Regions from separate parts of the Nitrobacter sp. MLSD-S21 genome, predicted to be linked through region 2. Evidence: predicted binding sites of a transcription regulator. Region 2 holds the regulator's gene; each other region holds the start of a gene.
What was found. Region 2 encodes LexA, which represses DNA repair genes until DNA is damaged. Its sites were predicted from a motif close to TGTTCNNNNTGTGTTCNG; they were not measured.
Positions count from the first base shown of each region.

Region 1: the regulator LexA is predicted to act here: its motif matches at 2,629-2,646, upstream of AC1RT6_RS00385 (ImuA family protein).
Region 3: the regulator LexA is predicted to act here: its motif matches at 1,788-1,805, upstream of ruvC (crossover junction endodeoxyribonuclease RuvC).

Region 1 covers NZ_JBXASZ010000001.1:84,426-94,432, reverse strand. The annotation lists gene AC1RT6_RS00395 (error-prone DNA polymerase) at 1-258, opposite strand, end outside; gene AC1RT6_RS00390 (Y-family DNA polymerase) at 255-1,862, opposite strand; gene AC1RT6_RS00385 (ImuA family protein) at 1,771-2,583, opposite strand; partial or broken gene AC1RT6_RS00380 (UdgX family uracil-DNA binding protein) at 2,702-3,188, shown strand; gene AC1RT6_RS00375 (M20 aminoacylase family protein) at 3,233-4,402, opposite strand; gene hpnO (aminobacteriohopanetriol synthase HpnO) at 4,463-5,854, opposite strand; gene AC1RT6_RS00365 (DUF2147 domain-containing protein) at 5,988-6,617, shown strand; gene hpnN (hopanoid transporter HpnN) at 6,585-9,173, opposite strand; gene ispH (4-hydroxy-3-methylbut-2-enyl diphosphate reductase) at 9,641-10,007, shown strand, end outside.
Region 2 covers NZ_JBXASZ010000001.1:451,197-461,203, reverse strand. The annotation lists gene AC1RT6_RS02305 (vWA domain-containing protein) at 1-772, opposite strand, end outside; gene AC1RT6_RS02300 (DUF4381 domain-containing protein) at 765-1,244, opposite strand; gene AC1RT6_RS02295 (DUF58 domain-containing protein) at 1,237-2,229, opposite strand; gene AC1RT6_RS02290 (AAA family ATPase) at 2,240-3,274, opposite strand; partial or broken gene AC1RT6_RS02285 (arylsulfatase) at 3,350-4,998, opposite strand; partial or broken gene AC1RT6_RS02280 (formylglycine-generating enzyme family protein) at 5,139-5,294, opposite strand; gene moaC (cyclic pyranopterin monophosphate synthase MoaC) at 6,062-6,592, shown strand; gene AC1RT6_RS02270 (molybdopterin molybdotransferase MoeA) at 6,817-8,031, shown strand; gene lexA (transcriptional repressor LexA) at 8,194-8,898, shown strand; partial or broken gene AC1RT6_RS02260 (ComEC/Rec2 family competence protein) at 8,939-10,007, opposite strand, start outside.
Region 3 covers NZ_JBXASZ010000003.1:533,844-543,850, forward strand. The annotation lists gene ruvB (Holliday junction branch migration DNA helicase RuvB) at 1-475, opposite strand, end outside; gene ruvA (Holliday junction branch migration protein RuvA) at 472-1,089, opposite strand; gene ruvC (crossover junction endodeoxyribonuclease RuvC) at 1,086-1,601, opposite strand; gene AC1RT6_RS12540 (hypothetical protein) at 1,898-2,503, shown strand; gene AC1RT6_RS12545 (hypothetical protein) at 2,657-3,070, shown strand; gene mgtE (magnesium transporter) at 3,114-4,484, opposite strand; gene AC1RT6_RS12555 (NUDIX hydrolase) at 4,752-5,222, opposite strand; gene AC1RT6_RS12560 (YebC/PmpR family DNA-binding transcriptional regulator) at 5,219-5,965, opposite strand; gene AC1RT6_RS12565 (TIGR00282 family metallophosphoesterase) at 6,130-6,951, opposite strand; gene AC1RT6_RS12570 (5-formyltetrahydrofolate cyclo-ligase) at 6,954-7,541, opposite strand; RNA gene ssrS (6S RNA) at 7,759-7,919, opposite strand; gene AC1RT6_RS12580 (cell division protein ZapA) at 8,174-8,557, opposite strand; gene AC1RT6_RS12585 (DUF4164 domain-containing protein) at 8,554-8,886, opposite strand; gene tkt (transketolase) at 9,168-10,007, shown strand, end outside.

The DNA.
Region 1 (10,007 bases), 370 kb from region 2:
GTCCGGCGTCCCATCGATGAAAACGAGACGCGATCCGATCAGCAGCCGCGGCTTATAACGAACCTCGGGGTTTCCCAGCTCCGTATAGGCGCGCACCACCCCCGCCAGCGTGTTGCGATCGGCGATACCGATGACGGGCAGCCGCAGCTCGCTCGCCTGATGCACATATTCTTGCGGGTGCGACCCGCCGTGCAGAAACGAGAAATTGGTCACGATGCCGATTTCGGCATAAGACGGGATGTCGCGCGGATGCTTCATGCGAACAGCCCGTGGACAAACCATTTTGGCGGTACGGTATCGTCGTTCTCAGCCGCTTCATAAAGACCGTCGCGATAGAGCCAGAACCGCAATCCGCTTTCATCCTCGACGCGAAAGTAATCCCGCGTCGGCCTTGCCTCCTGCGTCCGCCACCACTCCATCGCAATGCGCTCGGGACCTTCGGCACGAACCACCGTATGAGTGACACGCCGCCAGATGAAATGACGCGGTGGCTTGTCCGGCACCTCCGCCAACTTCACCTCGATCGGCTCCGGTCGCGCAAACATCCGCAACGGCCGGAGCGGCGGCTCGTTCCCGATACGTGCGGGCCACTCGGCGCGCATGGCCGTCACGAGATGCTGTTGCGCCGGTAATGAGAGAGCCTCGCGTTCGGGAATATGCGTATCCTGTGGCAGATGCACGACGACGCGATGGCTGCCGATGCGCGCGGCAATGCGGTCGATCAGCGCCGACACTTCGTCATTGTCCTGAACATGCGTATCGAGCTCGCGCTGCTCCTGCACAACCGACTCGGTTCGCACTGCGGACAGCCGCACCAGATCGAAGCCGAAACCAGGATCGAGCGGATCGATCAGCGCATCGAGCCGCTCGCGGAACAGGCGATCGACGATTTCGCCGCGCGCGACGGGGCGGCCGGTCTCCACTGCGATGACTCGCACCGCGCCGTCGGTGCGGAAAAAACTCGCTTCCAGATGCCGCGCGCCCTTGCCATGCTTTTCCATCGCGGCGATGAGTGTGCGCGCAAGACCTGCCAGCGTCATCGCGATTGCGCCGTCGGTGGTGATCGGCTCGGCAAACCGCTTCTCGACGATATAATCCGGCGGCGGCTTGCGTGGATTAATTGGCATATCGCCTTGCCCCAGCGCCTGTTCCAGGAGCGCTGTGAAAGCGACACCAAAACGCGCGGCGATCTCGTGGCGGCCGCGTGCAGCGACATCGCCGATGGTTTTCAACCCGGCACGGCGCAGCCCGCGCGTGGTCGCATCATCCGCCCCCAGCGTGAACACCGGCAGCGGCGCAACAGCTTCCAGCTCCGCGCCAGGCGCGACAATCCGGCCATGGGCATGGCGCGTCAACGCTCGCGCGCAGACCGGCGTGCCTGCGATCGCCGCGCTCACAACAAAGCCACGTCGCCTCAGCGCGTCGCACAGCGCATTCATCAGCGCGGCCTCGCCGCCGAACAGATGCGCGCAGCCGGTAATGTCGAGCAGCAGACCGTGCGGCGGATCGAGCGCCACCAGCGGCGTGAAGCGGTCGCACCAGTCGGCGATGCCGTTCAATGTTTGCTCGTCCGCAATCTCGTCAGCATCGAACACGTCGATGTCGGGACAGATCGCACGGGCATTGGCCAGCGGCAGCCCGACCGCAAGGCCAAGACGTGCAGCCACATCATCCAGCGCGGTGATGACCAGCGCGTTGTTTTGTTTGGCAACGACGATATGGGGCGACTTTCCCTTTGTCTTTGCCGCGCCAGATTGTGACCCTCCTGCTTCAGCCGGCACGCCGGAGCGCAATAACTCGCGCCGGATGCGGTCGGTCGGCAGCCGCGGCAGCCACAGGCTGAGGATGCGTCTCGGAGTCATGGAACGAGACGTCACGGAAGAGGCACTCATCACATTTCCACTCCATGATCCATTGGCCGGTCTGGCCATGACGATTACGGACAAGCCGCGTTTCGAGCATGGGGGCGCCCCACGCCTGCCATGCCGCGCCTGGCGGCGAGCGCGCCGGGCGCACGATCCACCGTGTCTCCGCCGTCGAAGGCAGCGGGCTTGCCGCCACCCGTAGCAGCAGCCCGGTAACGCCGGAGGCCCGCGCCGCCAGCGTCAGCCTGCGGCTGGCGACGAGATCGAACAGACGCGTCTCCCCCCAAATCTCGATGACCACGGCACCGAGCGCATCGCAGGCCAGCGCATCGGCCGCTGTCCGCAACGTGCTCTCCACATCCGGCGCATGGACCGTCACCAAAAGACAGGGGTCGAGGCCGATCTCCCGCCATCCACGCATCGACAGCGCACCGGATTCCCGCGCCGCAAAATCCTGCCGCACCCAGAGCAGCGGCCGATCCTTGCCGACACGCTGCGCAAGACCTGCGATGAACCCTGTTGCCGCCGTGCTATGCCGCCCCTCCGCGAACACCTCATGCACGGCGCCCTGCGCAAGCCCGCCCTGCAGCACGGCATCCGCCTCGCCATGACCGAGCGCCACCCGGTCCGGCATTCCGCCCCCGTGATCGGTCTCGATGCGCGCGATGCGGTCACGCAGGCGCGCAAGCTTCCCTGCGCTGCTTCCGGTTCCAGGCATGATCAAAAATCCGTCCGTGACATCAGAGCCGATGACAAGCCTGAGTGTTCACTATATGTTCTAGTAAATGTCGGCCAAAGCCAAGAGTCAACCAGGACTTTCCGGCGATGCTTTCGCCAAGATCGCCAACCTCGTTTTTGTTTGTGAAACCAAAGGATTGGAGAGCCATGGAGCTGCGGCACAGATGCTTGACCGCGCACTCAAGGAAGCCGGAATCGACCGCAAGAAGGTTTACGTTACCAATACCGTGAAGCACTTCAAGTTCGTGCCGCGCGGCAAGATCAGACTGCACCAGAAGCCGAACACGCCGGAAATCAGGGCGTGCCGCCAATGGTATGAGCGTGAGCTGGCGGCAATCAATCCGGCCGCTGGTGGTGGCGATGGGCACGACCGCGGCGCAAAGCGTATTCGGCAAAATCACGCCAATCAACAAATCACGTGGACGGCTGATCGACATGGCCGACGGACGCAAGGCGCTGGTGACGGTGCATCCGTCCTATCTGCTGCGGCTGCCGGATCAGGACGCCAGAGCCCGCGAATATGAGCGCTTTGTCGGCGATCTGAAAATTGCCGCGACACAACTGCAGCGCGACAAGGCGGCGTGATGGCCGCTTGTAGCGTCGCGTAGCAAGTTCTGTGTGCAAAGCACTTATGCCGCCAGCGTGGTCTCGACCAGCCTGATCCAGTACGACGTGCCGTACACGATGGCGTCATCGTTGAAGTTGTAAGCGGGATGATGCAGGCCCGCGCTATCGCCATTGCCGATGAAGATGAAGGCGCCGGGCCGCGCTTCCAGCATATAGGCGAAATCCTCCGCGCCCATCATCGGCGGCGTCCCGTGTACATTGTTATCGCCAGCAATCTCTTTCGCGATCCTGATCGCGGTATCTGTCTGCTCGGGGTGATTCACCGTGACCGGATAGCCGCGCCTGAATTTGACATGGATCCTGGCGCCGGTCGTCAGCGCCACGCCGGCGGCGACCTCTCGAATCCGTTTTTCCATCAAGTCGCGAATATCCGCCCTCAGGGTGCGGACCGTTCCGCGCAGCTCGGCCGTTTGGGGAATGACGTTGCTGGTACTGCCGGCGTGGAACTCACATACGGAAATCACCGCCGATTCCAACGGATCGACATTGCGCGACACGATCGATTGCAGGGCAACGACAAGCTGCGAGCCGGCCAGCACCGGATCAATACAGAGATGCGGACGCGCGGCGTGGCCGCCGTGGCCCTCGATCCTGAAATCGACGCTGTCGGTCGCCGCCATGATAGGCCCCGGCCGGATGGAGAAGGCGCCGAGCGGCAGTCCAGGATTGTTGTGCATGCCATAGACCTGATCGATCCTGAAACGATCCATCAGCCCGTCCTTGATCATCGCCGCAGCACCTGCGCCGCCCTCTTCCGCCGGCTGAAAGATCACAACCGCCTCGCCGGCGAAATTCCGCGTCTCCGCGAGATAACGCGCGGCACCGAGCAACATCGCCGTATGGCCGTCATGGCCGCAGGCATGCATCTTGCCAGCTGTCTTCGAGGCGTAAGGTAAATCGGTTTCCTCTTGAATTGGCAGCGCGTCCATATCGGCACGCAGACCGATCACCTTGACTTCCCCGCCACCGGGGCGTCTGCCCTTGATGACGCCGACGACGCCGGTCCTGCCGAGCCCGGTCACGATCTCGTCGCAGCCGAATTCCCGCAAGCGGTCGGCCACGAACGCGGCGGTGCGAGGAACGTCGTACAGAAGCTCCGGCTGCGCGTGGATATCCCTGCGCCAGCCAGCGATTTCGGATTGCAGATCGGCAACGCGGTTGACGATAGGCATTTTGTTTCCGATCGGGTTGCGAGGATCTTCGCTAAAGCATTTTCAGCCGACGAAAGGGCGTCACGCCGACTTGCGAACGGCATTATCCATCAAAGTCTTGCCGAGTGACCAGATCGCGCCCGGAACCTGGTGGCTTGCGGCAATGACGCTGTCGAATGAGGTCTCGATCCACTTGCAATCTTCATCATTGATGATGAGCGGCGGCAGCAGCTTGATCGTATGGCTGCCGTGACCGGCGACCTGGGTGAGTATCTTGTGATCCTTGAACAACGGCACGGTGATAAGCTGGCAGAACAGGCCCTTGTTGGCAGTCTCCAGCAGATTCCACGATGCCCTCAGTCGCAGCGATTTCGGCGGCCCGAACTCAACGCCGATCATCAGGCCCTTGCCGCGGACCTCCTTCAGAAGCTCGTAACCCGGCACCATGCGGTTGAGCGCCAATTGCAATTCCGCGCCGCGCCGCGCCGCATTCTCGACCAGTTTCTCGGCCTTCAGCACTTCAAGCGTGGCGATGCCTGCCGCCATCGCGAGATCGTTTTTGGCGAACGTCGAGCCGTGCACGACGGCGCGATCCATCCGGTTGAATATTTTGTCGAAGATGTGCTTCCGGGTCAGCACCACGCCGATCGGCACATGACCGCCGGACAACGCCTTCGCCAGCAGCACCATATCCGGCTCGACGTTCCAGTGCTCGACGGCCAGAAACCGTCCGGTCCGGCCGATGCCGGTTTGAATCTCATCCGCCACGAACAGCGTGCCATATTTCCGACACAGCGCGGCAGCTCCCGGCAGGAATTCATCGGTGGGCATGTTGACGCCCTTGCCCTGGATCGGCTCGACGATGAAGGCCGCGATCTGGCGCGACGACAACGTTTGCTCCAGCGCGGCGAGATCGTTAAAGGGAATCACTTTGCAATCGGGCAGCAGCGGCTCGAATCCGCCGCGGAAATTCTTGTCGTCTGTCAGCGAGAGCGCGCCATAGGTCAGTCCGTGGTAGCCGTGATCGCAGTAAACAATGCCCGTCCGTCCGGTGGCGACACGCGCGAATTTGATGGCGGCCTCGACGCTTTCCGCTCCGGAATTCGCAAAAAAGACCTTGTCGAGGTAGGGAACGTGAACGAGCAGCCGCTCAGCCAAAACACCGGCCAGCGTGGAGACATCCATTTGCACAAGGTTGGGGAGATCACTGTCGAGGACGCCTTTCAGGGCATTCCGCAACACAGGATGGTTCCGACCAATCGCAAAAACGCCAAATCCGCTCAATAGATCAAGGTAACGTGCGCCCTCGCGATCGACCAGATATTGGCCCTGCCCACTTTGGAAACCAACGTCGTAGCCGATGGTCTTCAGAACCCTGACAAGCTGTTCATTGAGGTGGCGGACATGCATTGCGCTGCGCTGCGCCTGCCGTTCCACAAACATCTCGGAAACGTCTAGATTTGGATATAGCATCCGCTACATAGTTCGGTTGATGGTCGCTTCGTCAACTGAAAAGCACGAACACGGTATTTGACTTTGTCAGTGATCCCCAGCCCTTCTACTTAAGCACAGGCTTGAAAACATGTTGCAGCGCCCAGGACACACCATGCGCATTTTAGATTATTGCAGAACTTCCGCTATTTCCTCCCTTGTCGCAACCGCTCTGGTGACAGCGGGATTAGGGTCCGCTCTCGCGGGTGATCCCACCGGGGATTGGCTGGTTGCCGACGGGGTCGCCAAAGTCCGGGTGGCCGAATGCAAGGGCAGCATGTGGGGTGCGATCTCCTGGGAAAAAGAGCCGGGCGTCGACAGCAATAATGCCGACCACGCCAAGCAAACCCGGCCCACGCTCGGCATGCCATTGCTGTTTGATATGAAGAAAAAAGCGAACGAAGATCTTTGGGAGGGGCAGGTCTACGACGCGAAAACCACCGGCCGGCTTCAAACGGCCAGCATCCGTCTGCTGGACCCTGATAAGCTCGAGATCAAGGGTTGCATGCTCGGCATCCTATGCGGCGGCGAGACCTGGACCCGCGCCGCCCCCCCGATTCCAAGCAGCCCGTCCAACAGTCACAGTCCTGCCAGCACCGCGCCAAAGGCAGGCATGGCCAAGACCGCTCCATCGAAGTCTGCGCACAAGACCATCGGTCAAAAGTCCGCTACCAGTGCCACCCCGCCGACCGATCCTGTCGGCGATATCTGTCTACTTCCCGACATCGCGGGGACGGCCCATTAACGCGGGCTGAAACAAGAGCACCGCGGCAAGGGTGGTGATGAGCGACAGCGCCAGTAGCTTACCCATGCTTGCCGTGCCCGGATGACTCGACAACCACAGGCTACCGAAAGCGGTCGCGGTTGTCAGAGCGCTGAAGAAGATCGCCCGCGTGAGGCTTGATTGCAGCAGGTTCGTTCTGCCGGATCGCCAGGCCGTGACATAATAAATCTTGAACGCCACGCCGACGCCGAGCAGCAACGGCAACGCGACAATGTTGGCGAAGTTGAGAGGAAGCCCGATCATCACGCAGATCTCGAGCGTCACCGCTCCCGCCACCAGCAGCGGCACCAGTGTCAGCAGCACATCGGTAATTCGGCGTAGTGCCAGCCAGAGCAGGATGCTGATGGAGATCAAAGCCCAGAGTCCCGCCTCGATAAACGCCTTAACGATGGTGTCGCCGGACTTGAGAATCGATACCGGCCCGCCGATGGCGTTGGGCGCAGCCGCGAGCACAGCGCTGGCAAATTTTCGCAGCGTCTCATTGTGGTCCGGATCTCCGCGCGGCAACACTTCGACGCGCGTAATGCCGTCTTCGCTCTTCCAGAGCTTCACGAAATCCGGTGGCAAGGATTCAAGGGTGACAGGTTCGGCTTTCAGTAAATTTCGAAGCTGTTCGAACATGATCTTGAGCGGTTCGACGAAGGTGGCTTGCGCTTTTTCACGCATGGCTTCGTTCGAATCGGCCAGCCGGGTAAGATCGTCAGCCAGCCGCTTTGCGGCCGCGGCACCCGGTCCCTGATGAGTGCCGGCCGCTTTCCGCAGACTATCGGCGGTGCTCTTCAGCGCATCGACATTCTCCTCGTCGGAGGGCGGCGGATCAATCGAATCCGGATTGAGCGCTGGACCAAGAATTTTAGCGCCTCGCGCAATCAGCTTGAGTTTCTCAGGCTGGTCAGCCGGGACAAAGCTATCGAGCGACCGGGTGCGTGCAACTTCAGGCACTTCGGCGAGCCGGGCCTCGACCCGCTGAGCTTCCTGCTCGGACTTGACCATTACGTTGATGGCGTTCGCGCCGGTATCGGGATCTCTCCGCAAATCCAGATATGTGGCGATCGATTCGACCTTTGAGCTCCTTAGGTGGATCGGATTGAAATCGAAGCGCAGGAAGTAAAGCGCTGGCGCTCCGAGAATGACGACTGCAATCGTGCCGCCGACGATCGCCACGCGATAGTCTTCGAGAAAACGGTCGAGCGGGGCCAAAAACGCGTAGCCGACCGGCTCTTTCTCACCCGGCGGGTTCAGAAGACGCAGCAACGCGGGAAGAACGGTGATGCTTGTGAGAAACGCGATCAACATACCCACGCCGGCGATTCTGCCGAGTTCCGACACACCCTTGTAATCCGTCGGCAGGAACGACAGGAAACCCGCCGCAGTCGCCATCGCCGCCAGCGACAGCGGGACCGAGGAACGCTTCGCCGCCACCAACAACGCCTTTTCCAGATCGTCGGTCTTGAACCGCTCGGAACGGTAGCGGACGCTATACTGAATGCCGAAATCAACGCCGAGGCCGATAAACAGCACGGCAAAGGCGATCGACAGCAGATTGAGCGATGTCACCATCATGAGGCCGACCGCCGTCGTGACCGCGAGTCCGACGAACAGCGTCGCAAACACCGCGAAGATGATTTTCGGCGAGCGCAACGCCAGCCAAAGGATCACCAGCACGATCACCACCGTACCCACGCCGTTGACGATGGCGCCCTCCTGCACGGTGGCGAATTCCTCATTGGCGATCGGCACCGGCCCGGTCAGTCGGACGCGCGCACTAAACTTGCCGGCAAGATCCAGATCGAAGGCGGCTCTACGGATCGCATCGGTGGCATCCTTGCCCGGCTCGAGCGCATTGAAATCGAGGTACGGCTTGATCTGGATCAGCGAGCGGAGATCGGAAGCGGCCAGGGGCTGGTCGCTTGCGAGCTGACGCCAGGAGAAGGTGCCGCTTCCCTTGGTCAGGACGTCCTCAACGCTCTGGGCAATCGCCGAGAACGGCCGCGCCGTGCTGTCCAGCTCGAACTGACCCCGCTTCAAGCCGACCAGCGCCGTTTCGAGCGCAGCGGTCAGCCCGCGCAAGCTCGGATCGCCGGCCATGATCTCGACCAGCGGCGCGGCCTCGCCAAACTGGCCCGTGAGCTGTTTGACCTCCTCAGTGGGAAGGAACAACAGGCCGTTCCGTTCGAAAAACGGCCCTCCGCCGAGTAGCTGAACCGATTCGAAATTGCGGTGGTCGTTCTTGAGTCTCGCGGCCAGCATGGCACCGGCAGTGCTGGCAAATTCCGCCGTGGGGGCCTCCACGACCGCAAGGATCAGTCTTTCCTGGTCGAACGCCTTCTCGAAAGCAATGTCACGCTGCCGCCAATCCAGATCAGGCGAAATTAACTTATTGATATCAGTGTTTATTTCAAAGTACTTCGCCGAATAGAAGACCGCACCGGCGGCCAGCACGATCGCAACCAACGCAGTAACCCAAGCAAACCGTGTGCAAGCCTTAACGATCGAAACAACAATACCTGTCAGCACATTCTTTCTTTCTGCTACCATGTACGTATACGCACATGAACGGACCCGGCCCGGTTCTTCTGCCGGATCTAACGACTTTTATATGCTATTTCAGAGAATAAGGTGCGCAACACCTGCGGTGGGTTCTAGTTCGGGAGATTTGCCGACGATTCAAGCGCTTTGATATCGTTGGCTCCGCGGACGGCAAGTGACGAATCAGTGAGGGCCATTCGGGCGGGTACCCCATATCATAATACCGGAAATTCCAGTTCCGGATCAATCGTCGGCTAAAAAGCCTGCGTCATTGCAACGTTTTGTTCTGACGCAAAGGCCATATATATCATAGCGTTGAAATCCAGAGAGCGCGACCCGCAGATTATATACCTGTGACATTTCTTGAAGGCGCGTGGGATTATTTAGAAGAACGTTCAGTTCTATGTGGAGTTACAGCATAATGCATAAGGTGCAAATTGACTGATCCTCGTCCAATTGAAATTCTGCTGGCACAGCCGCGTGGATTCTGCGCAGGCGTCGTCCGCGCGATCGAGATCGTCGAGCGCGCGCTGGAGAAGTACGGACCCCCAGTGTATGTCCGCCACGAAATCGTTCACAATAAGTACGTTGTGGAAAGCCTGAAAGATAAAGGGGCAATTTTCGTCGAGGATCTGTCGGAGGTTCCGCCGAAGGCCGTTACCGTGTTCAGCGCTCACGGCGTTGCGCGGAGCGTGGAAGAAGAAGCTTTTGCTCGCGGCCTGCCCGTGCTCAACGCCACCTGCCCGCTGGTCACCAAGGTTCACAACCAGGGCAAACGCTACACGTCCAAGGGGCGAACCCTGATCTTAATTGGCCACGCTG
Region 2 (10,007 bases):
TGCTCGCCACTTCGCGGAGCGCCGGCAGATCGACGCGGTTTTCGCCGGAGGCTTCAGTATCCCCGACGCCGATCGTGTAGATCGTGAGTCCGCGCTGCTGGGCGATCTCAGCGGCATGCACAGGCGGCACCCGGCTTGCCGTATCGTTGCCGTCGGTGAGCAGGATCAGCACGCGCTGCTTCGTTTTGCTCGTATCAAATGTCTTGATCGCCAAGCCGATGGCGTCGCCGATGGCCGTCTGCTCGCCCGCCATGGCGACTGCGGTCTGATCTAACAGCATCTGGACAGTCTGCAGATCCTGCGTGAATGGCGCCTGCACAAAGGCGCGCGTCCCGAACAAGATCAAGCCAATGCGATCGCCTTTACGGCGGGCGATAAAGTCGCGAACGACCTGCTTCACGCCATCGAGCCGCTGCAGCATCTTCTGGTCGGGCGCCTTGAAGTCGGGCTGGCTCATCGAGCCGGAGATATCGATCGCCAACATCATGTCACGCGCCGCGATTTTATGCGTGATCGGATCGCCGACCCATTGAGGGCGCGCCAGCGCGGAAACCATCAGCAGCCAAATGATGACGGCAACAATCATCTGCAGGGGCAAGCGCCGCAAGATCACCGCGCCGGGCTGCGGCTTCTGCCCGGTCGCCTCGGCGACACGGGCGAAAAACGGAATCTGGACCGATGAGCGGCGCTCCCGATAAGGCGGCAACAGCCACCAGGCCAACAACGGCAGCGGCAAAAGGGCGAAGGCCCAAGGCCAGGCAAATTCAAGCATGGTGCGCCTTGATCCAGTGCCGGATAATACCGAAAAGCGCGCGGGGATCGTCAGCGATCGGCTGATAGGCTTCGCGCGCCAGCACTCGCCCCACACCCTCGGAAAAGTCTCGCGTGTTAGCGGTTCGGTCAAGAAACGCCAGCCATGCCTGGCCAGCCAGCGATGCGACCTGTCCCCGCGGAAAAGCAGCCAGCGCGGTGCGGCGGATCAACGACGCCAACGCGATGGACGTGCCGGCAGGATTCTCCGGATTCCACGTGCGTTGAATAGCCGCAAGCTCGGTCAGCGCCGCTCGACGATAGCGGTTGCGATACCACCAATAGGTCAGCCGCCACAGACCAAAGAGAAGGCCGGCCGTGGCAACGGCCAGCGCAATCCGCAGCGGCCATGTCTGGGGCCAAAGACTGATCGCCGGCGGCAGCGGAATGTCGATCAGGCCGGCGACTGGATCGGGTTGTGGAGAACTAGCCAAGGCTCGCCTCCGGAGATGGTGGATTTCCGCCTCCCCCGCCGCCGCCGCCCGGCAAACGGCCCATCAGGCGGCGCAGTTGAGGGGCGGTTTTCTCTGCAGCGCTCAGAGGCAACACCGGCACACCGATCTCGCGCGTCCACGCGAACACGTTACGCAGCCGCGCGTCAGTCGCCTCCTGAATGCCTTTGCGAACACTGTCACGGCCGACCTCCAGCATGATTTGCAATTCACCGTCGGTGACCGTCATGCGTGCCGATGAGGGCAGATCGCTTTGCAGCGGGTCGTGGACCAGCAACGCCACCACGCTGTTGTGCTGCGCCATGCCGCCGACCAAACGCTTGGTCGTGTCGTCGGCGCCATCGAAGTCACTGATGACAATGACGGTCGAGTCATGCACCGCGAGCCGCCGCGCTCGGTCGAGCGCACGATTGATCATTGCCGGTGCGCCCGAAAGGCCGCGCCCAACGCCGAGCGCCTGGTTCTGCCCAACGATATGCCCCAGCAGTTCGAGCACGTTCCGGCGGCTTCGTTGCGGCCGCACCTCGGCAAGTTCCGAGTCATTGAAAATGATGCCGCCAATGCGGTCACCCGCCGCGAGAATTCGCCAAGCGGCCAACGCCGCAGCCTGTGCGGCCGTCACTGACTTCATGGCGAAGCGGCTACCGAAGAACATTGATAGCCGCTGGTCGACCACGAGCAAGCCTTGGCGGTCGCGCTCTTCGTTGAACACGCGAACGTGGGGCTGCTGTAAACGCGCCGTCACCTTCCAGTCGATCGAGCGCACGTCGTCGCCGGGACGATAGTCTCTGATTTCCTCGAAGTTGAGCCCTCGCCCACGCATCCGCGATGCGTATCGGCCCGACAACAGGCTGTGGACAGGTTGACGAGGAAGAAACGAGACCCGGTGGCCTCGTTGCTCCAGCGCGATCAACTCGCCGAGATCGACATAGACGCCGGGAACCGCCGCTGCGCTCGCTGCCGGCATCGCATGCTCCTCACACCGGCGCCACCAGCGACGCGATTTTGTCGATGGCCTGATCGGCGGTGACGCCTTCGGATAAAGCCTCGTAGGTGAGGATCAGCCGGTGCCGCAGGCAGTCGTGCATCACCGCTCGGATATGATCGGGCGTCACAAACGATTGGCCGTCGAGCCGCGCGCGCACCCGCGCGCAGCGGTCGAGCGCAAGGCTGCCCCGCGGACTCGCGCCGACCTGAATCCATTTGCTGAGCGGCTCCTTGTAGCGCGCCGGAAACCGCGTGGCGAAGATGATGTCGACCATGTAGCGCTGCGCAGCATCCGACACGAAAACACCGTCGATCTCGCGCCGCGCGTCGAAGATTGCCTGCTGCGGCACCGCGGCAGGCTCCGCTGCTTTTTCCTTTGACGCTTGCGCGACTTCCTCGCGGTTGAGCTTGATGATCGCGCCCTCGACGTCCTCGTCTGGATAGGTGATGACGACGTGCATCAAGAACCGGTCGAGCTGCGCCTCCGGCAGCGGATAGGTGCCTTCCTGCTCAATCGGGTTCTCGGTCGCGAGTACCATGAACAGCTCGGGCATCTTGTAGGTCTTGCCGGCGACGGTGACCTGCCGCTCCTCCATCGCTTCGAGAAGCGCCGACTGCACCTTGGCAGGCGCTCGGTTGATCTCGTCTGCCAGCACGAGGTTGGCGAAGATCAGCCCCTTCTGAAACTGGAACTGCCCGCCCTTGTCGGTCTGCGCGTAAATCTCCGCACCGGTGACATCGGACGGGAGCAGGTCCGGCGTGAACTGCACACGCGACAGATCAGCAGCGAGATTTTTGGCCAGGGACTTCACCGCGCGCGTCTTCGCGAGGCCGGGCAGACTTTCGATCAAAAGATTGCCGTTGCCGAGTAACCCGATCAACATGCTTTCGATCAGATGATCCTGGCCGAGGACGGATTTGCCGATACGCACCTTCAGGTCGAGGATGGCGTCACGGGCAGCGGATGAGCTCACTTTTACGGGCGCCGCACCGGTGGGAGGGCTCGCTACGCTCGCATCAGCCATCGGTTTGTTCCCTTCGACAAATAACGTACATGCTGGCCGGCATCATTGCCCGGCCAGCATGTGGTATTTCGGCTCTCAGCGTGTCTTAATACTTTCCAGATCTTTGAGCCGCTTCATCGCATCTTGCTGGCGCAGCAACGTATAGTTGATGCCGCCCGCATTGAGTGAGTTGCCTGTTTGGTACGGGTACTGATCGAAGTCGCTGAAGAACTCCTTGACCTTCGCCTGAACAGGTACGAGCAGCCAGATGTTGCGCGCAAGGAATTCGATGGCGCCACCTCCTTCTTCAAGCCCTCTCTCGTAGGGATCCATTCGCAGGTTGGTGATTAACGCCCATGCTGATGTCTCGCGAACGCCTGTTGCGATGTTACCTTTCGCTGTCGCGAAGCTCAGCTTCCAATCATTCCAACGGATCGCATTCAGGTTGCCGCCTTGGTCGAAGTAGTAGATCGTGTCGCGCGGCGGCTCCTTCGTTTCTCCCTTGAGGAACGGCAGGAAGTTGTAGCCGTCGAGATGAACCTTGAAGGTCTTGTTGCCGGCGTGGAATCCGGTCTTCATCCGCTCCTTGAGATCGGGAATACCCGCCGCTGCAGCGAGCGTCGGCATCCAGTCGATCAGCGAAATGGGCTCGTTGATTTGCGTGCCGGGCTTCACAACGCCAGGCCAGCGAACCATCATCGGAATGCGCATGCCGCCTTCCCATGTTGTGCCTTTCTCGCTCTTGAACGGCGTCATCGCGCCATCCGGCCACAGCGCAATTTCGGCGCCGTTGTCCGTCGTGTAGAGCACGATGGTGTTGTCGGCGATGCCGAGGTCGTCGAGTTGCTTGAGCAGTTCTCCCACCATCCCGTCATGCTCGACCATGCCGTCGGCATGAATGCCTTTGCCGGTCTTGCCCAGGGACTCCTTTTTAAGATGGGTGAAGACGTGCATGCGCGTTGAATTGAACCACACGAAGAACGGCCGGTTGGCGCGCGCCTGACGGCCGATGAATCCTTGGCAGCGCCCAGGAACTCCTCGTCCACCGTCGGCATGCGCGCGACGTTCAGCGGACCAGTGTCCTCGATCTTGCCGTCCGCCGAAGATTTGATAACGCCACGGGGACCGTACTTTTTCCGGAATTCAGCGTCCTTCGGATAGAAGTAGCCCTCCGGCTCCTCTTCGGCGTTGAGGTGGTAGAGGTTTCCGAAGAACTCGTCGAAGCCGTGCTTGGTCGGCAAGTGCTCGTCACGGTCACCGAGATGGTTCTTGCCGAATTGGCCGGTCGCATAACCCTGCGTCTTCATGACGTCGGCGATGGTCGGCATCCAGTCCTGAATGCCGTGCGGGTCGCCCGGCATGCCGATAGTCAAAAGGCCGGTGCGGAACGGCTCCTGTCCGAGAATGAACGAGGCTCGCCCCGCGGTGCAGCTTTGCTGTCCGTAAGCATCGGTAAAGATCGCGCCTTCGTTCGCGATGCGGTCGATGTTCGGTGTGCGATAGCCCATCATGCCCATGGTATAGGCGCTGATCTGTGGAACGCCGATGTCGTCGCCGAAGATCACGAGGATGTTCGGCTTGCGGCCGGCCGCCGGCGCCGGGGGATGCCGCTGCGCCTGCGCCTGAGCGACGCGCGTGGACGCAGCAGCGCCGAGCGCCGCCGCTGCGAGCGACGTGCTGGCGAGCAAGAGCTTGCGACGATCCAGGGTGCCAATCTTCGACGTGTTCTGATGGTCCTTGCTCATCTTGTCCTCTCTTGAGTACCTTTGGATGAACTTTTCAACCAGCCAGCAATACGGCCGGCCAATCTATTGACGCGCTACTTCCACACTCACCATCTTGCTAACTGAACGATAATCAGCAGCCACCTCCCAACCGCCACTTTGTGACCGGTCGCCCTCACAAACTCTCTGAAGTGCCGATTGATGACAGGAGCACGGTCCATCCAAAAAGTGCCGACGGTAACCCGGTGCACCGCCGTCTCTTTCGGATAATGCTTGTCAGATCCCATGCGGAAGGTGCCGCCGGAAATTAAGATCATGCGGCTGTCACGAACCGCATTGCGAAGCGCAATATTGCTCACATTCAGCACGGACCACACCCACTGACATTAACGGGGCATCAGCGCATTTTTGTAACAAGCGTCTAAAATTAGAACCTTCAGTATCCGGAACAACATTAATCCTCAGAACCACCAGCCGTCCATACCTCTCTCAATCAATGCTGCGGCTCGTACGGGTTTTCGTTTGTCCGGCCGATGAAAACAGCCGAACATCAAACCTTATCAGCAACCCTGCCCTGCTCGACGTATCCTACGGTCGGCCAACGGCAATTAGATTTTGGCCTTCTAGCGAATGTGTGGTCTAGCGGCATCTCATCGGTGTTCGCACGAAACGATCCACTGCCGTCGTGAAATGACGATGCCGCGGAAGCAACCGTTCAACGCCTTGCTCAACAGGGACATGACAGCATTGGCGGCAACCGATCAGAAGGGCCTGCTGGAGCTCGTGGCAACGACACGTGTCGCCATGACAATAGATGGGTTCACAAAGAGCGCATCAGCAGATTCGAACAACCTGTCCTCAGATTCTTTTCTTTGCTTTCCAGAACGACATCTAAATTCTACAAAAGAGGCAAGTCGAAACTTGAAAAAGCAATCAGCCGTTTTGCTATCGATATGTAGCTTTATCCCGTTTCCAGATTTTAAAATCTTCACAAAGTGCTGAAACTATACGTTAAAATCTGGTCTTGAAAAAATAGCCTCTCCCCTCGTGAGAGAGGGAAGAACCAGCTCAGGATTTGATTGACATGGCAGACAAGAAAAACAAGACCGCCGGGAAACACAAACTCGCCCTCACCCACATCGACGTCAAAGGCGAGGCGCGGATGGTCGATGTCTCGGCAAAGCCCGCAACCGAGCGCGTCGCTGTCGCCGAGGGCCAGGTCGTCATGACCAAGGCGACGCTCGACTTGATTGAAAGCGGCAACGCCAAGAAGGGCGACGTGCTCGGCACCGCGCGCATTGCGGGCATCATGGCCGCCAAGCGCACTTCGGATTTGATCCCACTCTGCCATCCACTGGCGCTGTCGAAAGTCACGCTCGACATCGAGGCCGACAGGAGAATTCCGGGCTGCCGCGTCCGCGCAAGCGTCAAAGTCTCCGGCCCGACCGGAGTAGAGATGGAAGCCCTCACGGCGGTATCCGTCGCCTGCCTGACGATCTACGACATGATCAAGGCCGTGGAACGCGGCGTCCGGATCGAGGGCATTCACCTCGTCGAGAAAAAGGGCGGCAAGTCCGGCCACTATCTTGTGACGGATACCGCCTCAGAACCATAGCCGTCACGCGAACGCTTCGTTAAGCGGCATTTTGGCTCTTAGTACCGTTGTATGCGAGCCGCGAGTTCGGTAGATGTTTGACGCGCCCGCCAGGCGCATCGCGCCTAGCGCGTATTCCGCAAAAATGGATACCGGTTTTGCGATCAGAATACGCGCAAGCTATTGATTGAGGGGATTTTCTTACGGCTGATCGCACGGCCGGAAAATGCTCTAGGAGAATGGTCATGCCCCTGATGACGGTCGCCGACGCCCTTGCGGCTGTTCTTGCCGGAGTCGAACCGCTCCCGGAGGAACCCGTGGCTCTCGAATCCGCGCATCGCCGGGTGTTGGCGCGCGATCTCCCCTCGCGCCGGACTCAGCCGCCGGTCGCAATGTCGGCGATGGACGGCTATGCGGTGCGCGCAGCGGACATCGCGACAATTCCAGCGCGGCTACAGGTGATCGGTGAGATCGCTGCGGGACGGCCGCTCGAGCGCGCGCTGCAAACCGGCGAGGCCTTACGGATTTTCACCGGCGGCGTAGTGCCGGACAGCGCCGATACAGTCGTGATCCAGGAAGACACCGAACGCGACGGCAACCACGTCATCGTCAAGGAAGCCACTGCTCCCGGAAAGAACATTCGTCCTGCCGGCGTGGATTTTCGTGAGGGCGACGTCCTGATCCGGGCCAGCAGCCATCTCACCGACCGCCATCTTTCCCTTGCTGCCGGCATGAACTATCCGGACCTGCCGGTGCATCGCCGTCCCACAATAGCGATGCTCGCCACGGGCGACGAACTGGTCTTGCCGGGCGCGACGCCCGGTCCGGGCCAGATCATCTTGTCCAACGGCTACGCGCTTCGCGCACTCGCCCGAGGCGAAGGCGCCGAGGCGATCGACCTCGGTATCGCCGCCGACACAATGGACGCCACAACCGCCGCGATCCGCCGCGCCCGCGAGAGCGGCGCCGACATTCTGGTTACGACCGGCGGCGCGTCGGTCGGCGACCATGACTTCGTCAAGCGTGCGCTGGAGGCGGAAGGCGTGGAGATTGCGTTCTGGCGGATCGCACTGCGGCCGGGCAAGCCGATGATGCACGGACGTCTAGGCCCGATGCGGGTGATCGGCCTCCCCGGCAATCCCGTCTCGTCCTACATCTGCGCGTTTCTGTTCATGGTGCCGCTGATTCGCGCGCTATCGGGGCGTGAAGATGTGCACCACTGCATTGAACCGGCGCTGCTCGGCAGCGATGTTAGCGCCAATCAAGCCAGGCAGGATTATCTGCGCGCCCGACTCACACCCTCGACGGACGGCTTGCCGGTCGCGACGCCGATCGGGCATCAGGACAGCTCGCTGATGGGAAAACTCGCTGCGGCAGAGGCTCTCGTAATCCGCACGCCATTTGCGCCGGCCGCAAGCAAAGGCGAGCCCTGCGCCATCATTAAGCTTTCGCTGTCATAAAACGTCGCTTTGTTGACCTTAAATTAAAGGGTTGCGGAACACATATCGAACATATAGTGTATGTTCATGATTTGTTTCGAGGTTCGTGCCGCGGGGTTATAAGGGCTGCAGGCCCGATGTCCCCTAGTTGGCAAGAACCCATCAACCAGGGACTGGGTCGGGATGCTCACGCGCAAACAGTATGAACTCCTGCGTTTTATCAACGAACGGCTGAAAGAATCCGGCGTGCCGCCCTCGTTCGATGAAATGAAGGACGCGCTCGACCTGCGCTCGAAGTCCGGCATCCATCGCCTGATTACCGCGCTGGAAGAACGAGGATTCATCCGCCGTCTGCCCAACCGCGCCCGCGCCATCGAAGTCATCAAACTGCCCGAACTCGCCGCCAGCGGCGGCGGCGGCCGTCGCGGTTTCACACCGAGCGTCATCGAAGGCAATCTGGGCAAAGTCCGCCGCAGCGGCGGCGCTGTCGTCGACGATGTGGAACGTCCGGTCGCCGTACCGGTGATGGGACGGATTGCAGCCGGCACGCCGATCGAAGCGTTGCAGACCTGCAGCCACACCGTCAGCGTGCCGCCCGACATGCTTGGTACCGGCGAACACTACGCGCTTGAGGTACGCGGCGATTCTATGGTCGATGCCGGAATTCTCGATGGCGATCTTGCGTTGATCCAGCGGAACCAGACCGCTGATACCGGCGACATCGTCGTTGCCCTGATCGACGAAGAAGAAGCGACGTTGAAACGCTTCCGCCGTCGCGGTGCTTCGATCGCGCTGGAGCCGGCGAACACGGCTTACGAAGTTCGCATACTTCCGCCCAATCGGGTCCAGATCCAGGGCAGACTGATCGGCATTTACCGCAAGTACTGATTTCATCAGGAGCGAAAGGCTCCAACCGTGGACAAGCCGTTCAATCGTCCGGCTGGAGATCCTCGGGCACCGGCGTGGCGTCGGCCGGGGGTTCCGGTTTTGATTGCAGCTGTGCCGACTGTTCATCGACGGCAGCGGATGACCAGGGACGATCGACGCCGACAGGACGTACGGCATCAACAGCAAAGCCGGATCTTGAAGCACCAGATCTTGAAGCACTTGGGGTTCGCCACAAGGCAAGAGCGCCTTCACGCCGCAGCCTGTTTTGATCGATCACCTGCGCTGGGCACCCCTCCGGAGCCTGCCACGGCGTCACCATGAGCTCCGCCCGCGTACAATCATCCTGCATCGCCTCCGGACGCCGCGTAAGCGCGACAAGTCCACCTCCACTCACCTTGACCACGCAGCCCTCATCGTCGCATGAGACGCCTTCCGCCAGCGTAGGGTCGGCAGACCCACGCCCATCCCCGTCGGCGGCAAGCCATTCCCTGACCGTGAAAGAGTCCTTACTCGTACTGATGAGGCGCAGCCGGCCGTCCCCGCCCCTCACGGCGACATTGCGACCTTCCGCGGAGATCAGGATATCCGGCGGCGTCACCGCAAATGACCACACGATCGCCAGCGCGACCACAACCGCGCCGCTCCAGCGCAGCGGTGTTCTCAACAGTCCGAGCAGAATGATGCCCGCGGTCGCCGCGAGCAGCGGCCCCGTTCCAAAAGCAGCCGTATGACCGATGGCGCCCGGAAGCGCCGCTACCCATTGAGCCACAGCGACCATCCATTCGATGCCAAAGTCCATCAGCCGCCAGAACACGCCGTCGAAGCCAAACGGCATGGCCGCAAGTCCGAGAAGCCCGGCCGGCATCACCAGCGCCGAGATCACCGGCATCGCCAGCAGGTTCGCAACCATGCCGTATGGCGTCACCCGATGGAAATGGAACGCGACATACGGCGTGGTCGCGAGTCCGGCCACGAGTGACGCCAGCGCCAGCATGGCGATTTCGCGTCCACCCCACAGAGCGGCCCTCGCCGTCGGCGAGTGATCGGGGGTTGCAAGCATCTTCGGCATCCCGACCTGAACTAGCGCCACCAACCCGAGCGTCGCCGCG
Region 3 (10,007 bases), on a different contig from region 2:
CGCCGACCAGGGTGAACTTCGCAAGCTCGATCTTGACCGAGCGGGCCGCCGGCCCCTCGCCGATGATGAGATCGAGTTGAAAATCCTCCATCGCCGGATAGAGCACCTCCTCCACCGCCGGCGAGAGGCGATGAATTTCATCAATGAACAACACGTCGCGCTCTTCGAGGTTAGTCAGAAGCGCTGCGAGATCGCCGGCCTTGGCGATCACGGGACCGGAGGTGGCGCGAAAGCCGACGCCGAGTTCGCGCGCGACGATTTGCGCCAGCGTGGTCTTGCCAAGGCCCGGAGGGCCGACGAACAGCACGTGGTCGAGCGCCTCTTTTCGTTTACGGGCAGCATCGATGAAGATCTGCAGGTTAGCGCGGGCCTGCGCCTGGCCGACGAACTCGGCCAGCTTCTGCGGCCGCAGCGCGGTGTCGCCGACATCGTCGGCGCGGCGCTCGGGCGTGACGATGCGGGATGGCGTGGTCACTTCGACAGCTCCTTCAAGCCGAGCCGGATCAGTTGCGCGGTCTCCGCATTTTCGCCAGCGCCGCGCGAGGCGGCCGCGATCGCTGCGGTCGCCTGCGGTTGACCGTAACCGAGATTAACCAGTGCGGAGATCGCATCTCGCACCGGGCGCGGCGCATGCTGGTCATCGACGGCGCCTGCGAGATGCACCACCGCCGGATCGACATTGGCGAAGGACGGCGCCTTGTCCTTCAGTTCGGTGACGATGCGTTCGGCCACCTTCGGTCCGACCCCCGGCGTGCGCGCCACCGCAGCCTTGTCGCGGAGCGCAATGGCGTTAGCCAGATCGGCCGGCGACAGCGTGCCCAGCACCGCGAGTGCCACCCTCGCACCGACGCCCTGCACCGTCTGCAACAGACGGAACCACTCGCGCTCGTGGTCGGTGCGGAAACCGAACAGCTTGATCTGGTCCTCGCGCACATACGTCTCGATCGACAGCACCGCCGCCTCGCCCGGCGACGGCAGCGTCTGCAGCGTGCGCGAGGCGCAATGCACCTGATAGCCGACGCCGCCGACATCGAGGATCACGTAGTCCTCGCCGTAGGAGTCGATGATGCCTTTCAGTTTACCGATCATGCGCCCGCCACCTTCATCCGCAGCGCCGCAGCGCCCCGGTGATGCGCGTGGGTAATGGCAATAGCGAGCGCGTCGGCGGCGTCCGCGCTCTTCGGATCGGCTTTCGGCAGCAGGATTTTCAGCATCGCCTGGATCTGGGTCTTGTCGGCGTGTCCCGCGCCAACCACGGTCTTCTTTACTTGGTTGGGCGCGTATTCCGCCACCGCGATGCCGAACATCGCCGGCGCCAGCATCGCAACGCCGCGCGCCTGTCCGAGCTTCAGCGTCGCCACGCCATCCTTGTTGACGAAGGTCTGCTCGATCGCAGCCTCGGCGGGACGGAATCGGTCAAGCACCGCGCCGAGCCCGGCATGGATCGCCAGCAGCCGGCTCGCCAGCGCCATATGTTCGCGCGTCTCGACCGAGCCGCAGCCGACGAAGATCAGCCGGTTGCCCTCGATGTCGAGCACGCCCCAGCCGGTGCGGCGCAGGCCCGGATCAATGCCCAGAATGCGAATCGGTGCGGAGGTCATGGCCCATGTTAGCGCAAAGCATCCCGCTGCGTCCCCCAAGCGGGCTCCGGCTCTATTCGTTTCAACGCAATCGCACGGCCAGGACAGTCTCCCGAGGCGGGGCCATGATAAGCAACGTTGCGGCGAATCCTGGTTTGTCGAACCTTGCCCGTTCCGGTAACGACAAAACCGTATCCGCCATCCGACCGATCGATCCATGTTCGGCTGAACATGGTCCGCTCGGAGACGGGATGGCCACGTCATAAGCGACGGCAGATCCGTCTCCGAGACAGGACCGAAGAGGAATCTCAAGCGTCATGCGGACAGCAGTTGCCGTTTTCTTCATGATGACGATCGTCAGCACCGCTGTTTCGGCCGATTCGCCAACCGCCGCGCAAAGCCGGTTCACGTCCATTGCCAACAAGGACTGCACTTTCGCTCCGATCGGCGACGAGCCGGGCGACGAGGAAGACCAACTCAAGACATGTCCTGGCGTCGGTGGCGCGCAGGTGCTGGTCAACGCCCTGGGAACTCGTCTGCGGATAGGCTTCCGCTGGCCGAAGGGAGCTCACCCGCAAAAGATCATCTGGGCGGTGGAAGCATGGTCCGCCGGATCAGCCGTCGACTGGCGCGGGTCTGGCAAGGGCAAGGAGTTCGAGCCTTATGCCGCGATCGTCAGGATGAAACTCCAGAAACAGGATTTGCCGGTTTCGGGCGACCAGGTACTCGCCGTGATCCGGGTCGCACAGGATACCGCCTGCGTCATGGGCGCTGTTGACACCGGAGCGAACCCGAATGCCAATGAAGCTGCGCATGCACTCGCCGATGCAGCGGCATCGTTCGCATGTGGCAAGGACAAGCCAACGATCGGCGGAATGAGAACCAAGGCCGCAGAAGAGATTGTGCAAGGCATCGCCGAATGATGAACCGGCAGATCAAGCCAACAGGCCGGCAAGCGTAAGCCGCCGGTGCTGGAGCACGGACGGAAAGAGTATTCGCCAAGAGAATTGAGGCGGCCAGTCAGGTCGCGCGTCGAGCTAACCCTTCAACCGCATTCTGCCGGGGTTTTCACCACGATGAGCATACTGTTCAGAATCGTCCTTGCGTCCGTCCTCACGAGCCCTGCGCTTGCACTCGCGCAAACGCCGAAAAAACCCGCCGCGTCTCCTGCCTTGGAGGCGGAATTCAATGCCTTTATCGTCAAGTTCCGAGCGGCTTTGAAAGCGAACGATCCGGCTGCCGTCGCCAGCATGACCAAGCTGCCTTTCATGGGTGACAAGGCGTACGCGGATGCCGCACAGTTTCGGGCGAAGGCTTATCCGGAACTGTTCCCCGCGAAAGATCGTGCGTGCATCCAGCGGAAGAAAGCGGAATACGGTCGAGATGGCGAGAACAACGACAACTACTTTGTCATCTGCGGCGAGAGCATTTTTACCTTCACCAGGACGCCAGCCGGATTCCTTCTGACGGAGGTTGGCGTAAATGATTAGGCATGCGCCATGGCGTTTTCGAGCAAAGTGGAGCGGAAATGCTCTACAGCAGCGTCCCGCTCAGGATCAGCACCGCCACGCTGAAGTAGATCATCAGCCCGGTGACGTCGACCAACGTCGCCACCAGCGGCGCCGAAGCGCTCGCGGGATCGAAGCCGGCGCGTTGCAGCATAAACGGAAGCATCGATCCGGACACCGAGCCGAAAACAACAACGCCGATCAGCGCAGCCGCGACGGTCAGCCCGATCAGCATCCAGTGCTCGCCATAGTCGTAAATGCCGAGCTTCTGCCAGGCCACCACGCGGACCAGTCCGATGACGCCCAGCATGGCGCCGAGGATCAATCCCGTCGGCAGTTCGCGCAGGGCCACGCGCCACCAGTCGCCGAGCTTGACCTCGCGCAGCGCCAGCGCGCGGATCAGGAGCGAGGTCGCCTGCGAGCCGGAGTTGCCGCCCGAACTCATGATCAGCGGGATGAACAGCGTCAGCACGATGGCCTTTTCCAGCTCGCCCTCGAAGTGCTGCATGGCGCTCGCGGTCAATAGCTCGCCGATAAACAGCACGCACAGCCAACCGCCGCGCTTGCGGATCATACCCGGCAGCCCAACCTGCAGATACGGTTCGTCAGTCGCCGCCATGCCGCCGAATTTCTGGGCGTCCTCGGTGTTTTCTTCGATGATGGCGTCGATGATGTCGTCGACCGTGACGATGCCGAGGACATGCCCGGCCTTGTCCACGACAGGCACCGCCAGCATGTCGTGCCGCGAGATCAGCCGCGCGACCTCTTCGCGATCCGTTAGCGGGGAGGTGGTGATCGGGGCGCGCGCCAGATCGGCGATCTGGGCCGAAGGCTCACCGGCGATCAGCCGCCGCAACGACACCGCGCCCACCAGCCTTCGCGTGAAGGCGTCCAGTACATAGATCGCATAGACCGTCTCGCGGGTCCGTTCGACCTGGCGGATATGCTGTAGGGTCTGCTCCACTGTCCAGGTCGCGGTGACGCTGACGAATTCGGTTGTCATCATCGCGCCCGCGGTGTTTTCCGGGTAAGTGAGCAGATTCTCGATAGTGGCCCGCGTGTTTCGGTCGAGCCCCTGCATCAGTTCGCTGCGCGCCGGCTCATCGAGCTGCTGGACGATATCGGCGGCGACGTCCGCCGACATTTCAGTCAATAAGATGATGGCGGTGCGCCGGGGCAGCGAGGCGATGACCTCCGCGCCGTGATATAGTTCCGGCTTGTCGAGAATCTCGACCGAAGTATCGACCGGCAGAAGCACCAGCACCGCCGCGGCGTCCTGCGGTTCGAGCTGGTTGAGAATTTCGACGTTATCGGCGACATGGCCGCCGCTCAGGCGCGAGGCCAGCGCGTACACATCGAGGTCGCCGTCCGTTGTGGCGGTGTGGATATCCGTCATAGCTCACCTTCGTGGTCTGCCGGCAACGGCAGGCCTGGCGAGCCCATCAAGCTCTCAGACCGGCGCCGCTGTCGGCGAGGTACCTGGCAAAGTACCTGGACTGTCGCTTGGCATAATGTCGTGGTTTCCAGTGATGGGCGTGCGACCGAGGCCGCAAGCATCCCGCTTGGCTGACATGATCCTTCAGCCGGACGGCGTCAAGAAAAAAGCGCGATCACTCAGGTTCGGAAATTTGATGTGACCCTGCGCGACGGCAAGGCGCGCGCCTCAAGAAGCCGCCGTCGCAAGCATGTCCAGAATATCCTCCGGGAAGACCTGTTCGGTAGGCCTCGCGAGTTCGGCGCGCGACCACCAGCGATATTCCGCCATCACCTCGCGTTCAAGCTCGGTCCACGCCCCGCTGGACACGGCATGATAGCCGGTTCTCACCAGAAAGAACCGCTCGTCGGCCATTACACGCTCGCCGCCGATGAGTTCGAGAACGAATTGGCGCTGCGCGATTTCCGATCCGACGCTGGCGACACACAGGCCGGTCTCCTCCCATAACTCCCTGATCGCTGCCTGTTCGAAGGTTTCGCCATCGTCGACAGCGCCCCCCGGGGGCGCCCAAAAGCTTCTGTCCGCCGACGCGCTGTCCTTATGGGCGAAACGAAACAGCAGCAAGCGCTCGTCGGGGCCGAGCAACAGCAGCCGCGCCGCGGGGCGCAGACGCAGGGAGCCATGCGAGACCGCGCTCACCCCCCCAGCTTCGCCATCAGAGCGTCCGACACCTCAAAGTTGGCATAGACGTTCTGCACGTCGTCGTGCTCGTTCAGGAGGTCGATCAGCTTGAGCAATTTCTCACCGGTGTCGTCATCGACGGCAACGGTGTTCTGCGGCTTCCAGATCAAGGCGACCTTGCGCGCCTCGCCGAACCTGGCTTCCAGCGCCTTGGCGGCCTCGCGGAAGGTGTCCTGCGAGGCATAGATTTCGTGGCCGCCCTCGCCCGACACCACGTCGTCGGCGCCGGCTTCAATGGCAGCTTCCAGCATGTCGTCGGCCGAGGCCTTGCCCGCGTCGTATTCAATAACGCCAAGCCGGTCGAACATAAACGACACCGAGCCGGTTTCACCGAGATTGCCGCCGGCCTTCGTGAAATACGAACGGATGTCGGAGGCGGCGCGGTTGCGATTGTCTGTCAGCACTTCCATGATAACCGCCACGCCGCCGGGGCCGTAGCCTTCGTAACGCAGTTCGTCATAGCTCTCGGCATCGTTGCCGCTGGCCTTCTTGATGGCGCGCTCGATGTTGTCCTTGGGCATATTTTCTGCCCGCGCCGCGATCATGGCAGCGCGCAGCCGTGCATTCATCGCCGGATCGGGCGCCCCCAGTTTGGCCGCCACCGTGATTTCGCGCGCGAGCTTGCTGAACAGTTTCGACTTTTGGGCATCCTGCCTGCCCTTTCGGTGCATGATGTTCTTGAATTGGGAATGTCCGGCCATCGGCAGGGTCTCTCTCAAATCCGGGGCAGGCCCGGCGGCGGCACCGGGCGGCCTCTGCAAAGGTGGAAGCGGCGCGGCGTTATAAGACGGGTTCGCGCCGAATCAAAGACCCGCTCGGCAATGTGCGGTGCGGCCATGTCATCGAATCAGAATCCTTCAGCGGATCACGTCCAGAACGACGGCTCTGCCTGCTCGAGCCGTCCGCCGAGCCGCACCGGCGCGATTCTGAGCGCGAGCCCCGTCGCGTCGTCGGTCTCGACCGCGACGCCGCTCAAGGTGGCGACGCCGCCCGCCGGCTCGAACCGGGCGCTCGAAATGCCGGTGGTGAAGCGGCGCAGCGGCTCCTCCCTCTGCATCCCGATCACGGAGTCATAATCGCCGGTCATGCCGGCATCGCTCATATAGGCGGTGCCGCCGGAAAGGATGCGATGATCCGCCGTTGGCACATGGGTATGCGTTCCCACCACGAGGCTGACACGGCCGTCGCAGAAGAAACCCATGCTTTGCTTTTCGCTGGTCGCTTCGCCGTGGAAATCCACGACGATCGCGTCCACCGCCTCGCGCAGCGGACAGGCATCTAACTCACGATCGATAGCACGGAAGGGATCGTTGAACGGCTCCATGAAGATGCGCGCCATGGCATTGATGACAAGCGCGCGGCGGCCATCCTTGGTGTCGATCAGCATTGCGCCGCGTCCTGGCGTATGACGCGGGAAATTCAGCGGACGAATGAGCCGCGGCGCCCGCTCGATGAATACCAGCGCCTCTTTCTGATTCCATGCGTGATTGCCGAGGGTGACAGCGTCGGCACCGGCGTCGAGAAATTCCTGGTAGATCGTCTCCGTGATACCGAAACCGCCGGCCGCATTCTCGCCGTTGACGACGACAAGATCGAGCTTCCATGCGGCAATGATCACCGGCAGGTGTTCGTTGACCGCGGTGCGCCCGGTCTTGCCGACGACGTCGCCGATAAAAAGAATCCGCAACCTTATAAACTCCGGAAATCGAACAGATCGGTTTCGGTTAGCACATAATCGAGCCGGACGTCGTGGGGCAGTGCCGGCACCTGCGGTATCTCCTGCACCGTAAAAGCAAGACCGATCGCGACAAGGGTCTTATGTCGCCGCAGAGCCTCAAGCGTGCGGTCGTAATAGCCGGCGCCATAGCCGATACGATGGCCGGCGCGGTCGAACGCGACGAGCGGAACCAGCACGATATCCGGGACGACCTCGGCCGCAGTGGCGGACGGCTCGGAAATCCCGAACGCGCCGGGCACCAGCGCCGCGCCTTGCTTCCACGCGCGGAACGCCAGCGCGGCGTCAGGCCGTGAGATTGCCGGCATCGCAAGCGCCGCGCCCTGCCTGGCGAGGCTCTGCATCAGCGGCACGGGATCAATCTCGCTGCGGATCGGCGCGTAGCCGGCGACGACTGTTGATGACGTTATATCGAGGGGCGGCATCCGTGCCGCCATCGCGACCGCCGCACCGGCGCGCTGCTGTGGATCCAACGCATCGCGACGAGCCAGTGCGGCGGCGCGCAATTCGTTCTTGGGTGGAGCGTCAGAGGAAATCGACATGCAGAATGTTTATAGCGTTTTTTAGCAAAGGGGCCCGGTTCGTTCGACGAAAGCGTCAAGACAAAAATCACGGAGCCTAGCTTCTGGTCCCGTCAGAAGCAGAGCCGCTAACAGTTCAAAGCGAGCGACATGAAACTAGAAACCCGGCAATGCGGACAAATTTACAAAGTCTGCGACTGCTATGGCGGGCATAACAATCGAATAGCGCAAAGGGAAGCGCGAAGCCGCAATCGCCGTTGGAGCGCTCGATCCCGGAGTTCCCTACGAAAGTAGGTGGGCACCATATGTCCGGGTCCACGGACCCGGCCAGGGACAGTTCCCTTAAGGATCGATAAGGCCCCGGGGATGTATGGCTCCTGACGCGCGACGCAGCCTCGCATTGCGGAATGTATCTACGATGAGCAGCGAGCGCCAGTGCGACACGCTATCAGGCACGAACTTTCATGGTTGCTGTAAAAGATCTAGAAACGCGCACACCTCGACCAGATCAGTGTTGAAGCGAGATACTTCCAATATCGCAAACCGATCCAGATTCAGGATAACTCAGGCTCTGCCCACTGCATATGTGCGTGCGCGTTCCATTGGGCAGGCATCTCATAATTGCGATCAATCAAAGCCTGTCATTCGAATACTTACCCGATGGCGATGCCGCCGCCGACGGTGCGGTTTAACATCTGCGTGGTCTTCTCGATGCGGTGGGCCGCCATGTTCAGCGCGGCGACAACCGCTGTCTGCGTAGCGCGTGCGCGCTCGGCGGCCGCAGCGCGCACATCGCGCAATGCCTTGAGCTCTTCCTCCAGCGCCCGGATGCGCTGTTGCGCATCCAGCAGTTCGTCGGAGGTTACCAGCGCTGCCATGACCTCGAGCCGCTGGTCGCCGATCTCGCCGAACTTGCCGCGCAATTGGCCGATACGGCTTTCCAGATCGCCTGCAAGCTTCAGCAACCGGTCTTCCTGGCCATCCTCGCAGGCCATCCGGTACTGGCGGCTATTGATCGTCACGTTGACGTGGCTCATGGCTTCTCTCCCGCCGCCTCGAGCACGGACTTGATAGTGCCGATCGCCGCGTCGAGCTTTTCGGCGATCTCGCGATTGGTGCGCTCGAGCTTGCGGGTGCGCACCAGCGATCCGTCGAGCTCATCCGCAAGGCGCGAACGATCCGCACCCAAAGCCTGAATACGGCTCGCTAGCTCGTCCTCATTGCGGTCGGCATCGCGCCGTCGCTCCACCGCTCTCTCCAGCGCATCAAGCGCGGCCGTCAGTCGCCGGGTTGCAGCGTCGATATCGGTTCCGCCACTATTGGCCGGTTCAGCACTGCCGGAACGATTGGCCGGTTGGTCGTTCATGTTCGTCCTGCGCGCCTTTGGGCCAACTGCCGGCCAGACTACAAAGGTGCGGCTCGGCAAGCCCTTAGGGACCGAAATTTACGTGGCGGACGAGGCCAACGCAACGCCGCTGCAAAACTATGCACCGCAAAACATTCTCGCCCTAAGGAGGGCCTCCCGCCCCTTGGACTCCGCCGACGCAGGTGCTATGCCCCCGGCAAGCTAGTTTTTACCCCCTTGGACACCATCGGATTCCCATGCAAACCGTCAGCCCTCCTCCCTATCAGGATCGGATATCTCCCATGCCGACCGTCGATTCCTCCCGTATGGCAAATGCAATCCGCGCGCTCGCGATGGATGGTGTAGAAAAAGCAAAATCGGGCCATCCCGGCCTGCCGATGGGCATGGCCGACGTCGCCACGGTGCTGTTCACCAAGTTCCTGAAATACGACGCCGCCGATCCGCACTGGCCGGACCGCGACCGCTTCATCCTCTCCGCCGGCCACGGTTCGATGCTGCTTTATGCGTTGTTGTACCTGACGGGCAACAAGGACATGACGCTCGATCAGCTCAAGAATTTCCGGCAGCTCAACTCCAAGACGCCGGGCCATCCCGAGAACTTCATCACCGACGGCGTCGAAACCACCACCGGCCCGCTCGGCCAGGGCGTCGCCACCTCGGTCGGCTTTGCGCTGGCGGAGCGCCTGCTGGCCGCGGAGTTCAGCAGTGAAGTGGTCGACCACTACACCTATGTGCTGTGCTCCGACGGCGATCTGATGGAAGGCATCAGCCATGAGGCGATCGCGCTGGCTGGTCACCTCAAGCTCAACAAGCTGATCTTCCTTTACGATGATAACGGCATCACCATTGACGGCCCGATCTCGCTGGCCGACGACGTCGATCAGGTGGCGCGTTTCAAGGCGTGCGGCTGGGACGCAAAACGGATCGACGGCCACGATCAGAAGGCGATCGCCGCCGCAATCCGCCGGGCGCAAAAATCCGACAAACCGTCGCTGATCGCCTGCAAGACCATTATCGGTTTCGGCGCCCCCACCAGGGCCGGCACGTCCAAGGCGCACGGCGAAGCGCTCGGCGCGGAAGAACTCGCAGGCGCGAAGAAAGCCCTCGGCTGGGATTACGGC